DNA from 2 places in the Marinomonas sp. GJ51-14 genome. Region 2 is predicted to be linked to the other one. Evidence: predicted binding sites of a transcription regulator. Region 2 holds the regulator's gene; the other holds the start of a gene.
What was found. Region 2 encodes sigma-54, which starts transcription at its own class of promoters, with help from an activator protein. Its sites were predicted from a motif close to TGGCACNNNNNTTGCTNT; they were not measured.

Region 1: the regulator sigma-54 is predicted to act here: its motif matches at 1,829-1,846, upstream of AC0L3Y_RS04715 (NCS1 family nucleobase:cation symporter-1).

The regions. Positions count from the first base shown of each region.
Region 1 is NZ_CM147879.1:954,368-959,504, forward strand. It holds gene AC0L3Y_RS04710 (NAD(P)H-dependent oxidoreductase) at 1-298, shown strand, start outside; gene AC0L3Y_RS04715 (NCS1 family nucleobase:cation symporter-1) at 377-1,777, opposite strand; gene AC0L3Y_RS04720 (DUF3750 domain-containing protein) at 2,095-2,634, shown strand; gene AC0L3Y_RS04725 (YheV family putative zinc ribbon protein) at 2,688-2,948, opposite strand; gene prlC (oligopeptidase A) at 3,066-5,096, opposite strand.
Region 2 is NZ_CM147879.1:2,811,052-2,816,188, reverse strand. It holds gene AC0L3Y_RS13400 (calcium/sodium antiporter) at 1-838, shown strand, start outside; gene lptC (LPS export ABC transporter periplasmic protein LptC) at 838-1,416, shown strand; gene lptA (lipopolysaccharide transport periplasmic protein LptA) at 1,400-1,909, shown strand; gene lptB (LPS export ABC transporter ATP-binding protein) at 1,910-2,635, shown strand; gene AC0L3Y_RS13380 (RNA polymerase factor sigma-54) at 2,711-4,186, shown strand; gene ptsN (PTS IIA-like nitrogen regulatory protein PtsN) at 4,204-4,653, shown strand; gene AC0L3Y_RS13370 (HPr family phosphocarrier protein) at 4,663-4,932, shown strand; gene mgtE (magnesium transporter) at 5,007-5,137, shown strand, end outside.

The DNA of each region.
Region 1 (5,137 bases), 1.9 Mb from region 2:
AATGATCTTAGGCGCTTATCCTCCACGTGATGCGGAAGTAAACTTTCAACACGCAGCACGTCAAGCTTATATTGGCCTTGGAACAGCCCTAATTGCAGCGGCAGAAGAAGGCGTAGACAGTACGCCAATGGAAGGTTTTGATCCTGCAAAAGTAGATGAAATTCTTGGTCTGACAGAACGTGGGTTACGCTCTGTTATCTTGTTGCCTCTAGGCTACCGCGCAGAAGAAGGTGATTGGCTGAAAGATCTAAAAAAAGTTCGAGCATCAAAAGAAAAATTCATTACTGAAATGAAATAAATTTTTCATTGAATGAAAAAATGTAAAACGCCACATCACTCCATAAGTGATGTGGCGTTTTTATTTAAACTACCAAATTTATTTGCTTAAAGCACGGTAAACAATGGCACCAAGTAAAGCTCCAAGTAGCCATGCATAACCTGATAATACTGCTAAAGCGTCTACCCACACTGTCGATACAGAAAAAACAGCACCAATGATGAATGCAATTACAGCAACATTATTCCAACCTTTAGAATAGAAATACGCACTTTTTTCACTCTCATCATACAGATCAGATAACTGTAGTTTTTGCTTACGAATAATGTAGTAATCGACAATCATGATGCCGTAAAGAGGTGCAAGCGTCGCTCCTAAAGTATTCACAAACGCACCAATACCTACTTGGCTAATGAAGCTAGTCCATAAAGCACCTATGATCAAAGCAAAACCCGATGTAATAAATCCGGCTTTTTGGAAAGTCATGCTTTTTGGAGCTAAGTTGACGATACCATTCACGGCTGGAATAAAGTTCGCCACCAAATTAATACCTACCGTTGCAGCAAAAAAAGTGACCGCAGCAATAACGCTTAATAAAGCGCTGTCTGCTTTTTCAACGATAGCAGTTGGATTTGTCAATTGTTCTCCATACACAACAGCAGCACCAGCGGTAATAAGTAAGGCAAGAGCAGAAAAGATAATCATGTTCAAAGGCAAACCTAATAAGTTACCAAAAGTCATAGATTTGTGGTCTTTAACATAACGAGAGAAGTCACTAAAGTTGATCATTACAGCAGAAAAATAAGCTACCATAGTACCGACAATAGCGATAAAACCTTTTAGCTCAGAACTAAAGGTTGCGTCTTCGTGACGAAAAATACTGTTCGCTGCACTTAATAACTGACCATCCGCTTTATTCCAAAGCACAATCAACAACCCAATCATGACAGCATAAACAAATGGGCCTGCTAGATTTAAGAACTTTCCAACCCAATCCATACCGCGTGAGAAAAGAACCATTTGTAGAGCCCAAACAATTAAGAATGAGCACCAGCCAATAATAGTCATGCCTAAATAACTCTCTCCGCCCGTAGCACCTGTAATGGTTACGATCAAAAGATTAAGCGCTGTTGAAGCGAAATACGTCTGAACACCAAACCAAAACACTGCAACAATTGCTCGTAGCATAGCGGGTAACTTTGCGCCTTGTGTGCCCATGCTGGCACGAGCTAATACAGGATAAGGGATGCCATAATCTACGCCAGCTTTACCTGAAATATTAACTAAAAACATCACTAACAGACCCGCCGCGATCAAACCTGCAAACGCCGTCCAGCCTGTTACACCATAAGCAATAAACAAAGAAGCCACTAATGTGTAGCCAAACAAACTCTGAATATCATTAGCCCAAATATTAAAGATCTCAAACCATTTCCAGGTCTTTTGCTCTTCTCCAATAGGAGCAAGAGAATCGTTTTCAGCATTAGGAACTTGACTCATAAGTAATTGCCTCGATTCATGAAATTAATGTTTCTTTTTTGTAAATTATGAAAAGCAGGTTTCATGCCATAAAAATGACTCACCTAAGATTATTAGAATTGGACAATTCCGAGCGAATAAATGAAGATATAAAAATGAGCTATTTAGAATAATGCGCCAATCAAGATCAATTCATGACAGTTCGCACCTTTTTGGATTAAGCCGAAATAAATAGACGACTCGTATAGAATATACACACCTTCCTAAATTCTGCCCCTTTTTTAATCAGCAATTATGGTATTAATAATTGATATGAACATTTTATTTAGGACAAGCAAATGAAAAAGTACTTGGGAATTCTAGTTACTGCATTGTTATTAAATGCTTGTTCTAACGATGACTGGCGAACTGCAAGCCGTGAACCAGCAGGCATCGCTCCAAATCCAAAAGAAGTCTCTGAAGCCGTTATTGAGTTCTATGCAGCCGACGCTTTTAGTTGGCGTGGTTGGTTTGCCGTCCACTCGTGGGTCGCAACAAAAGAAAAAGGGGCGTCTGAATATACGGTATATGAAGTAACTGGCTGGCGTGTAAAGCGTGGCTTACCTGCTTTATATGAATACAAAACAAGCACGCCAGACCGCTATTGGTTTGGCTCTAAGCCGGAGAAAATATTATCGATAACCGGTGAGAAAGCCGAAGCTTTGATTCCAAAAATTACCGCAGTGGTTGCACGTTACCCTTGGGCAAATGAATACACTATTTTCCCTGGGCCAAACAGCAACACCTTCCCAACTTGGGTCGGTTTACAAGTACCTGAACTAGGACTTGATATGCCATTCAGTGCAATAGGCAGTGGCTACGCAGATAACGACAAATAAACGTCATTGTCCTGTTAAACCTTCACCATATAGGAAGTCACAAAACTCTGTAATCAGTGCTTTGTCATTCCTGGATTTGGAATAAAGTTAATCACCACTTCTTCTGCTTCTGGAGCACTGCTGTGTGGTGTATTCACACGCGTTGGAATCTCAGTAGGCTGAGCCTGTATTACCGTAGATTGCTCATCAGTGTAGCCACAGGAAATACATTCACGATATTGCTTTTCAACCTCATCATCACGCCATGCACGGATTTTATCCATTTCACTACAACGCGGGCACACGGCACCGGCGATAAAGCGTTTTACTGTCATAACCTTACTACCTTTAAAAAGCACATAAAAAAGCAGTGTTCATCTCAACCATCTACTTAGAAGTCATGAGACAAGACACTGCTTTATTGTGACATCAATTTTCAAATCGATTAATGTTTAAGCAGCAATACCGCTGTGTCTTAAGAGCGCATCAGTGCTTGGTTCACGACCACGGAATTCAGCAAACAACTCAGCTGCAGGACGAGAACCACCGTTGGCCAATATGGTATCACGGAAGTGCGCGCCCGTATCTGAATTGAAAATGCCATCTTCTTCAAATTTTGAAAAGGCATCGGCAGACAAGACTTCAGCCCATTTGTAGCTGTAATAACCTGCAGCATAACCACCAGCAAAAATATGCGAAAAGCTATTTTGGAAACGGTTAAACGACGGTGGTGTAATAACAGCAACCTTGTTGCGAACATCTTCAATAACAGATTGAACAGAAATGTCTAGTTGATATTCCATGTGCAAACGGAAGTCGAATAGAGAGAACTCTAATTGACGAGTCATTTGCATGCCTGACTGGAAGTTTTTTGCAGCCAGCATTTTATCTAATAAATCTTTCGGTAATGGCTCATTGGTTTCATAATGACCGGCAATGTAGGCCAAGGCTTCTGGTTCGTAGCACCAGTTTTCCATGAACTGACTTGGCAGTTCAACAGCATCCCACGCTACGCCATTAATACCTGATACAGACGCAACATCAACTTGGGTCAGCATGTGATGCAAACCGTGACCAAACTCATGGAATAAAGTTGTGACTTCATCGTGTGTCAGCAAAGCTGGCTTATCGCCAATCGGTGGTGTGAAGTTACACACCAAATACGCGATAGGAAGCTGCAAACGGTCATCACTCAAACGACGACGCGTACGACAAGAATCCATCCAGGCGCCACCACGTTTTGCTTCACGTGCATAAGGATCTAGGTAGAAACGCGAAACGTCTTCGCCATCCTTACTGATAGTAAAAAGCTTTAACTCATTGTTATAACTATCAAATTCTTTTTCTTCACGAATATCTACGCCAAATAATGTTTGTGCCACGTGAAACAATCCAGACAAAACCTTGTTCATTGGAAAGTAAGGGCGAAGCTCTTCTTGTGAAATGCTGTACTTATGTTGGCGTAATTTTTCTGCGTAATAGGTCATGTCCCAAGCGTTCAGTGTTTCCACACCGCTCTCTTCTTTTGCAAACTCGATAAGTTGCGCAAGATCTTGTTTTGCGGAGCTTTTTGATTTTTCTGCTAGGTTTTCGAGAAAGTCGATAACCTGCTGTCCGTTGTCTGCCATTTTGGTGGCAACAGACAATTCCGCGAAGTTTTCAAATCCTAAGATATGCGCCATTTCATGACGTAAAGATAAGATTTCATCAATTAATGGAGCGTTATTAAATTTGATATCACCACCTTGATCTGATGCGCGTGTGGCAAAGGCACGATACATTTCTTCTCGTAGTTCAGCATTATCCGCATAACTCATAACAGGCATGTAAGACGGGAAATCTAAAGTAAATAGCCAGCCATCTTTTTCTTTTGCTTCAGCCATTTGCTTCGCTTGCGCAAGCGCCGATTCTGGTAAGCCAGCTAATTCGCTTTCATCGGTGATCAACTTGCTCCACGATTGGGTTGCATCCAATACATTTTCACCGAATTGACTGCTCAATTCAGATAAACGCTGGCTGATTTCGCCATAACGTTTCTTTGCATCACCTTCAAGGCCAACGCCTGACAATTCAAAATCACGGATAGTTTGCGTTAAAGATTCTTTTTGCGCTTGAGTCAGATTTTTTGCGGTGTCACTTTCAGCTAATGTTTTATAAGCTTGGTATAAGGCTTTATTTTGGCCTAGATCCGTATAAAACTGAGTCAATTTTGGCAAACACGCATTGTAGGCAGCACGAATCTCAGGTGTGTTTTTAACCGAGTTCAAATGACCAATTGGCGACCAAAAATTGTTCAGGTCATCATCCAGTTGATCAAGCGGTAAAACCAAACTTTCCCACGTTGGGTTGGTGTTCTCGCTCACGCAAGCATCAATTGCTGCTTGGTTGCGTTTAAGTAGAGCTTCTAAATCTGTTTCGATGCTAGAAACATCAACACCCGTAAAATCCGGTAAGCTTGTCGCGTCCCATACAGACTGTGACATATCATGATATCCTTTTATAAAAGTTGAGCGTTTGGCTCTTA
Region 2 (5,137 bases):
AACACTAGTGGCTCTAGGAACCTCTGCACCAGAAATGGTTGTTTCCGCTATAGCTGCATTTGATAATGCACCAGAAATCGCAGTTGGAAACGTGCTTGGTTCAAATATTGCGAACATCGCCCTCGTTTTGGGCGTCACTTTATTATTCTCAGCTATCCCAATTGCACCTGGATTATCAACAAAGGAAGTTCCTCTTGTTTTAGCTGTCACATTTCTCACCGGCTTTCTACTTTACGACCAGCATCTCACTGTATGGGATGGTGCCATATTAATTATCGCCTTCGTCATTGTGCTAAGTATCTTATTACGAGGCAGTAAAGATTTAAAAAGCCAACTAGAAGAAGAGTTACCTGAAGATGATGGAACATCTATCATAAAGTCTTTAATCATGGCCCTTATTGGCCTTGTAGTACTAATAGGCAGTTCTAAATTATTAGTTTGGGGGGCAATTGGCATTGCAACCAACCTTGGCGTTAGTGAGCTGGTTATTGGCCTAACAATTGTCGCTATTGGCACCAGCCTTCCTGAGTTGGCAGCATCAGTAAGCAGCGTGAGAAAAGGTCACCACGATATTGCAATTGGTAATATTTTAGGCTCTAACATCTTCAACCTCGCTACGGTATTGCCTTTGCCAGCTTTAATTGCTCCAGGTCTAGTTGACGCAAATATCCTTAGCAGGGATTATCCATGGGTACTAGGACTAACTGTAGCGTTGGCTTTAGCTATCTATTTATTTAAGAAAAGTAAAAACAATAGCATACCCAAATGGATAGGTTTACCACTACTAGCCTCTTATGCCATGTATTTATTCATCATTAGTACAAGTAGTTCAATGTAATGTTCAACATTAACAAATTATTTTCATTAAAATCATTTTCGCTTTTTGTCATTGTATTTGCATTGGCTGCCTTTTTGTTTTGGTATGGTTCGAAACCAACACAAAATTTGGTAAAAACAGAATCACTAAAAAGCTCACCGGATTACTTCATTACAAAGGTAACAGTAAAAAGGTTTGATAATGATGGCTTTTTAATAGAAGAAACCAATGCGGATCAGACTCTTCACTACATCAACGAATCGAAGACTTTATTAGAAAAACCTGACACAAAACGCAATTCAAAGTCCGGCAGTTGGAGTGCAAGAGCAGATAAAGGGGTTATTGAAGACGGAAGTAATGATATCCTATTAACAGAAAATGCTAACGCGACAAAAAAGTACCTGACATCTGAAGATATCTCTCTCAGTGCAGATAGCGTTCACTACCTAGATAAAAAACAATCACTAACAAGCAGTGGAAATGCCAAGCTTTTCTCTACTCAAGGAGAAACCTCTGCTGATACAATTACCACTTTTATAAATTCAGAAGAAGTCATCATGACAGGATCTGTACGAGGAAAATATGAAACAGCTTATTAACTTTAGCGCTTTGCTTACCTCAGCTTTAATCGGCCAATATGCTTACGCACTTCCTGATGACACGAATAAACCATTAGAAATTCAAGCTGATGAAGCTTCATTCGACCAAAATACAGGCGAAGCGATTTATAAAGGCAATGTATTCATTAAACAAGGCTCTATTGAGATCGAAGCTCAATATCTAAGAGTCTCAACAGATCAAAGCTCTCGCAAATTCACCAGCCTAGAAGCAAGCGGTTCACCTGCAAAATTCAGCCAACAGGTAGACTGGAGCGGCAACATAGTTATCAGTAAAGGTGATGAAATCCATTATTCAACTAGCGAATCCAAACTTGAAATCATGGGTAACGGCTATTTAAGTCGCATGCAAAACTCTATTGCAGCCGACTACATTCTTTATATGATAGATGATGGTACGTTTAATGCTGAGAAAAAAGACACAGGACGTGTATCTATGACACTACAACCTCAAGCACCTAAGGCAACAAAATAGATGGCCTTACTAGAAGCAAGAAACCTAGCAAAGAGCTATAAAAAGAGACAGGTCGTAAAAGACGTTTCCATATCTGTTGAATCAGGACAAGCTGTTGGCTTACTTGGCCCTAATGGCGCAGGCAAAACGACCTGTTTTTATATGATAGTTGGCATGGTCGCCAACGATGCTGGCGGCATATTTATTGATGGTAATGATATTACTAATAACGCCATGCACACTCGAGCCCAAAAAGGTATTGGCTACTTACCTCAAGAAGCCTCTATCTTTCGCAAAATGTCTGTCGAAGATAACATTTTAGCCATATTAGAAACTCGTAAAAAATTAACAACAGCTGAACAACATTCTAGGCTGGAAGACCTTTTAGAAGAATTTCACATTACTCACATTCGGAAAAACCTAGGTATGGCACTGTCTGGTGGTGAGCGTCGAAGAGTTGAAATTGCAAGAGCTGTTGCAATGAACCCCAAATTTATATTACTGGATGAGCCTTTCGCCGGTGTAGACCCAATTTCTGTAGGTGATATCAAACTGATAATCAAACACCTTCAAGAAAGTGGCATCGGTGTCTTAATTACCGATCATAACGTCCGGGAGACACTCGATATCTGTGATAAGGCCTACATTGTTGGTAACGGCTATATCATTGCGTCAGGAGATGCGGATACGGTCATCAATAATGAACAAGTCAAAAAGGTCTATTTAGGTGACGACTTCCGCTTGTAACCCCTTATCATTACTATAGAAAGGGAGTAGTATGCATAACTTGTTCCAATTCACTCAAACAAGAAGAGTTGCTCTATGAAGCAGTCTTTACAATTAAAACTCGGTCAACAGCTGACCATGACACCACAACTGCAACAAGCCATCCGCTTGCTGCAGCTTTCTACGTTAGATTTAAAACAAGAAATACATGAATTCCTTGAATCAAACCCTCTTCTTGAACTAGATGATGACGAACAACTTCATAATGAAATACCAGCCAGCATTGAATCTAAAAGCACTGACACTGTCCTTGATGCAAGTACCAGTGAAGAAGCTCGCGTAGAGTCTGAATGGACGGAAAACATTCCGGAAGAATTATCCATCGATAGTAACTGGGATGACACGTATCAAAGTTCAGCTGCAGTAAGTGATAACAATAGTTATGAGGGTGATAGTGATTTTGAAAGCCGTAATGCTCCAGCAGAAAGCATCCAAGATCATTTAATCTGGCAATTAAACCTAACTCATATGTCTGATAGAGACATTGAAATCGCCTATGCCATTATTGAATGTGTTCAACCCGATGGCTATCTCAGTATATCAACAGATGAAATTTGGGAATCACTTGGCGTTGAGCTAGAAGACTTAGATATAGAAGAAGTGGTTGCCGTGCAGCATCGATTACAACGTTTTGACCCTGTTGGTGTTTGCTCGATTGATTTACGTGACTCCCTATTAGTGCAACTAGAAGCATTTCAAAATCATCCGCTTTATAAAAGCACTCACAACCTTATTGACCATTATTTACCTTTACTGGGTAACCGCGACTTTGTCCAACTAAGCCGCAAAACAAAACTCAAAGATGAAGCACTAAAAGAAGTTGTTGATTTAATCCAGCAACTTAATCCGCGTCCGGGTTCAGTCATTGATGTAGACGATACAGATTATGTTATCCCAGACGTATCGGTGAAAAAACGCAATGGGACTTGGCAGGTGGAACTAAATAATGACGCACTCCCACCGATTAAAATTAACGAAACCTATTCTGCAATGGCCACAACATCAGCCGCAACAACTGAAGATGTAAGCTATATTAAAACGTCTCTTCAAGAAGCCAAATGGTTTATGAAGAGTTTACAAAGCAGAAATGAGACATTATTAAAAGTAGCCAGTTGCATTGTTAGCAGACAAATTGATTTCTTCGAATTAGGTGAAGAAGCAATGAAACCTATGGTCCTTCATGATGTTGCCGAAGAAGTTGGCATGCATGAATCGACAATATCCAGGGTGACAACACAGAAATATATGCACACCCCTAAAGGTATTTTTGAACTTAAATATTTCTTCTCAAGCCATGTTAATACAGCATCTGGAGGAGAATGTTCTTCTACCGCAATACGAGCTATGATTAAAAAGCTTGTTGCTGATGAGCCTGCGAAAAAACCATTAAGTGATAATAAGCTAGCCACTATATTGGCTGACCAAGGCATACAGGTTGCACGACGAACTGTTGCCAAATATCGTGAGGCGATGAACATCCCTCCTTCCAATGAACGTAAGCGATTGATCTAAACGGATACCATTTTAATATGTCATTAAAATCATTATTAAAAGCTGAGCTAGTTTTAGCAAAGCAAGATATTGTTAGTAAAAAACGCGTTCTAGAAAGCTTGTCTGAAGTAGCATCAAATCGCCTCCATTGCGATAATGAAGCCGTATATGATGCACTATTAGGACGAGAAAAACTTGGCAGCACAGGCATTGGTAATGGTATAGCCATTCCACACTGCCGCCTAGAATCAGCAAACCATACTGCAATTGTGGTTATGTCACTACAAAATCCTATTGATTTTGATTCAATTGACAAAAGAGCTGTTGATCTCATTTTTGCATTAATTGTTCCCCCCCATGAATGTGATGAACATTTAGCAACGCTTGCCCAGATTGCTGAACTTGCCCAATCCCCTCAGGCACTAGATAAATTACGAACTGCTCAAACTAATGAAGATCTATTTAATATATTTGAGTCATTAATATAGGACAAATACATGCAAGAAGTGTCTGTTACAATCATCAATAAATTAGGCTTGCATGCCCGTGCCGCCGGGAAACTTGTAGAAACGACCACTCGCTTCTCTTGCGATATCACCATTGAAAAAGAAGGCCGTAATGTAGATGGAAAAAGCATCATGGCAATGATGATGCTGGCTGCTGGTAAAGGCACGGAAATATTAGTAAAAACAAATGGAGAAGATGAAGAGGAAGCTATTAAAGCTATTATTGAGCTAATTAATAATCGTTTTGGTGAAGACGAGTAAAACCTACATGTCAGAAAAAAACGACTTTAGCCCACCTTCAAACGGTCACCGAATCACTCGAATCCGGTACCACAATGCAGATCCGTTATTTACTTAACGGAGCCTTACCCGCACAAGATGTTGCTAGACTATTAGAGTCCTCCCCACCAAAAGAGCGAAAACTTCTCTGGGAGCTAATAGACACAAAAAACGAAGGCGAAGTCCT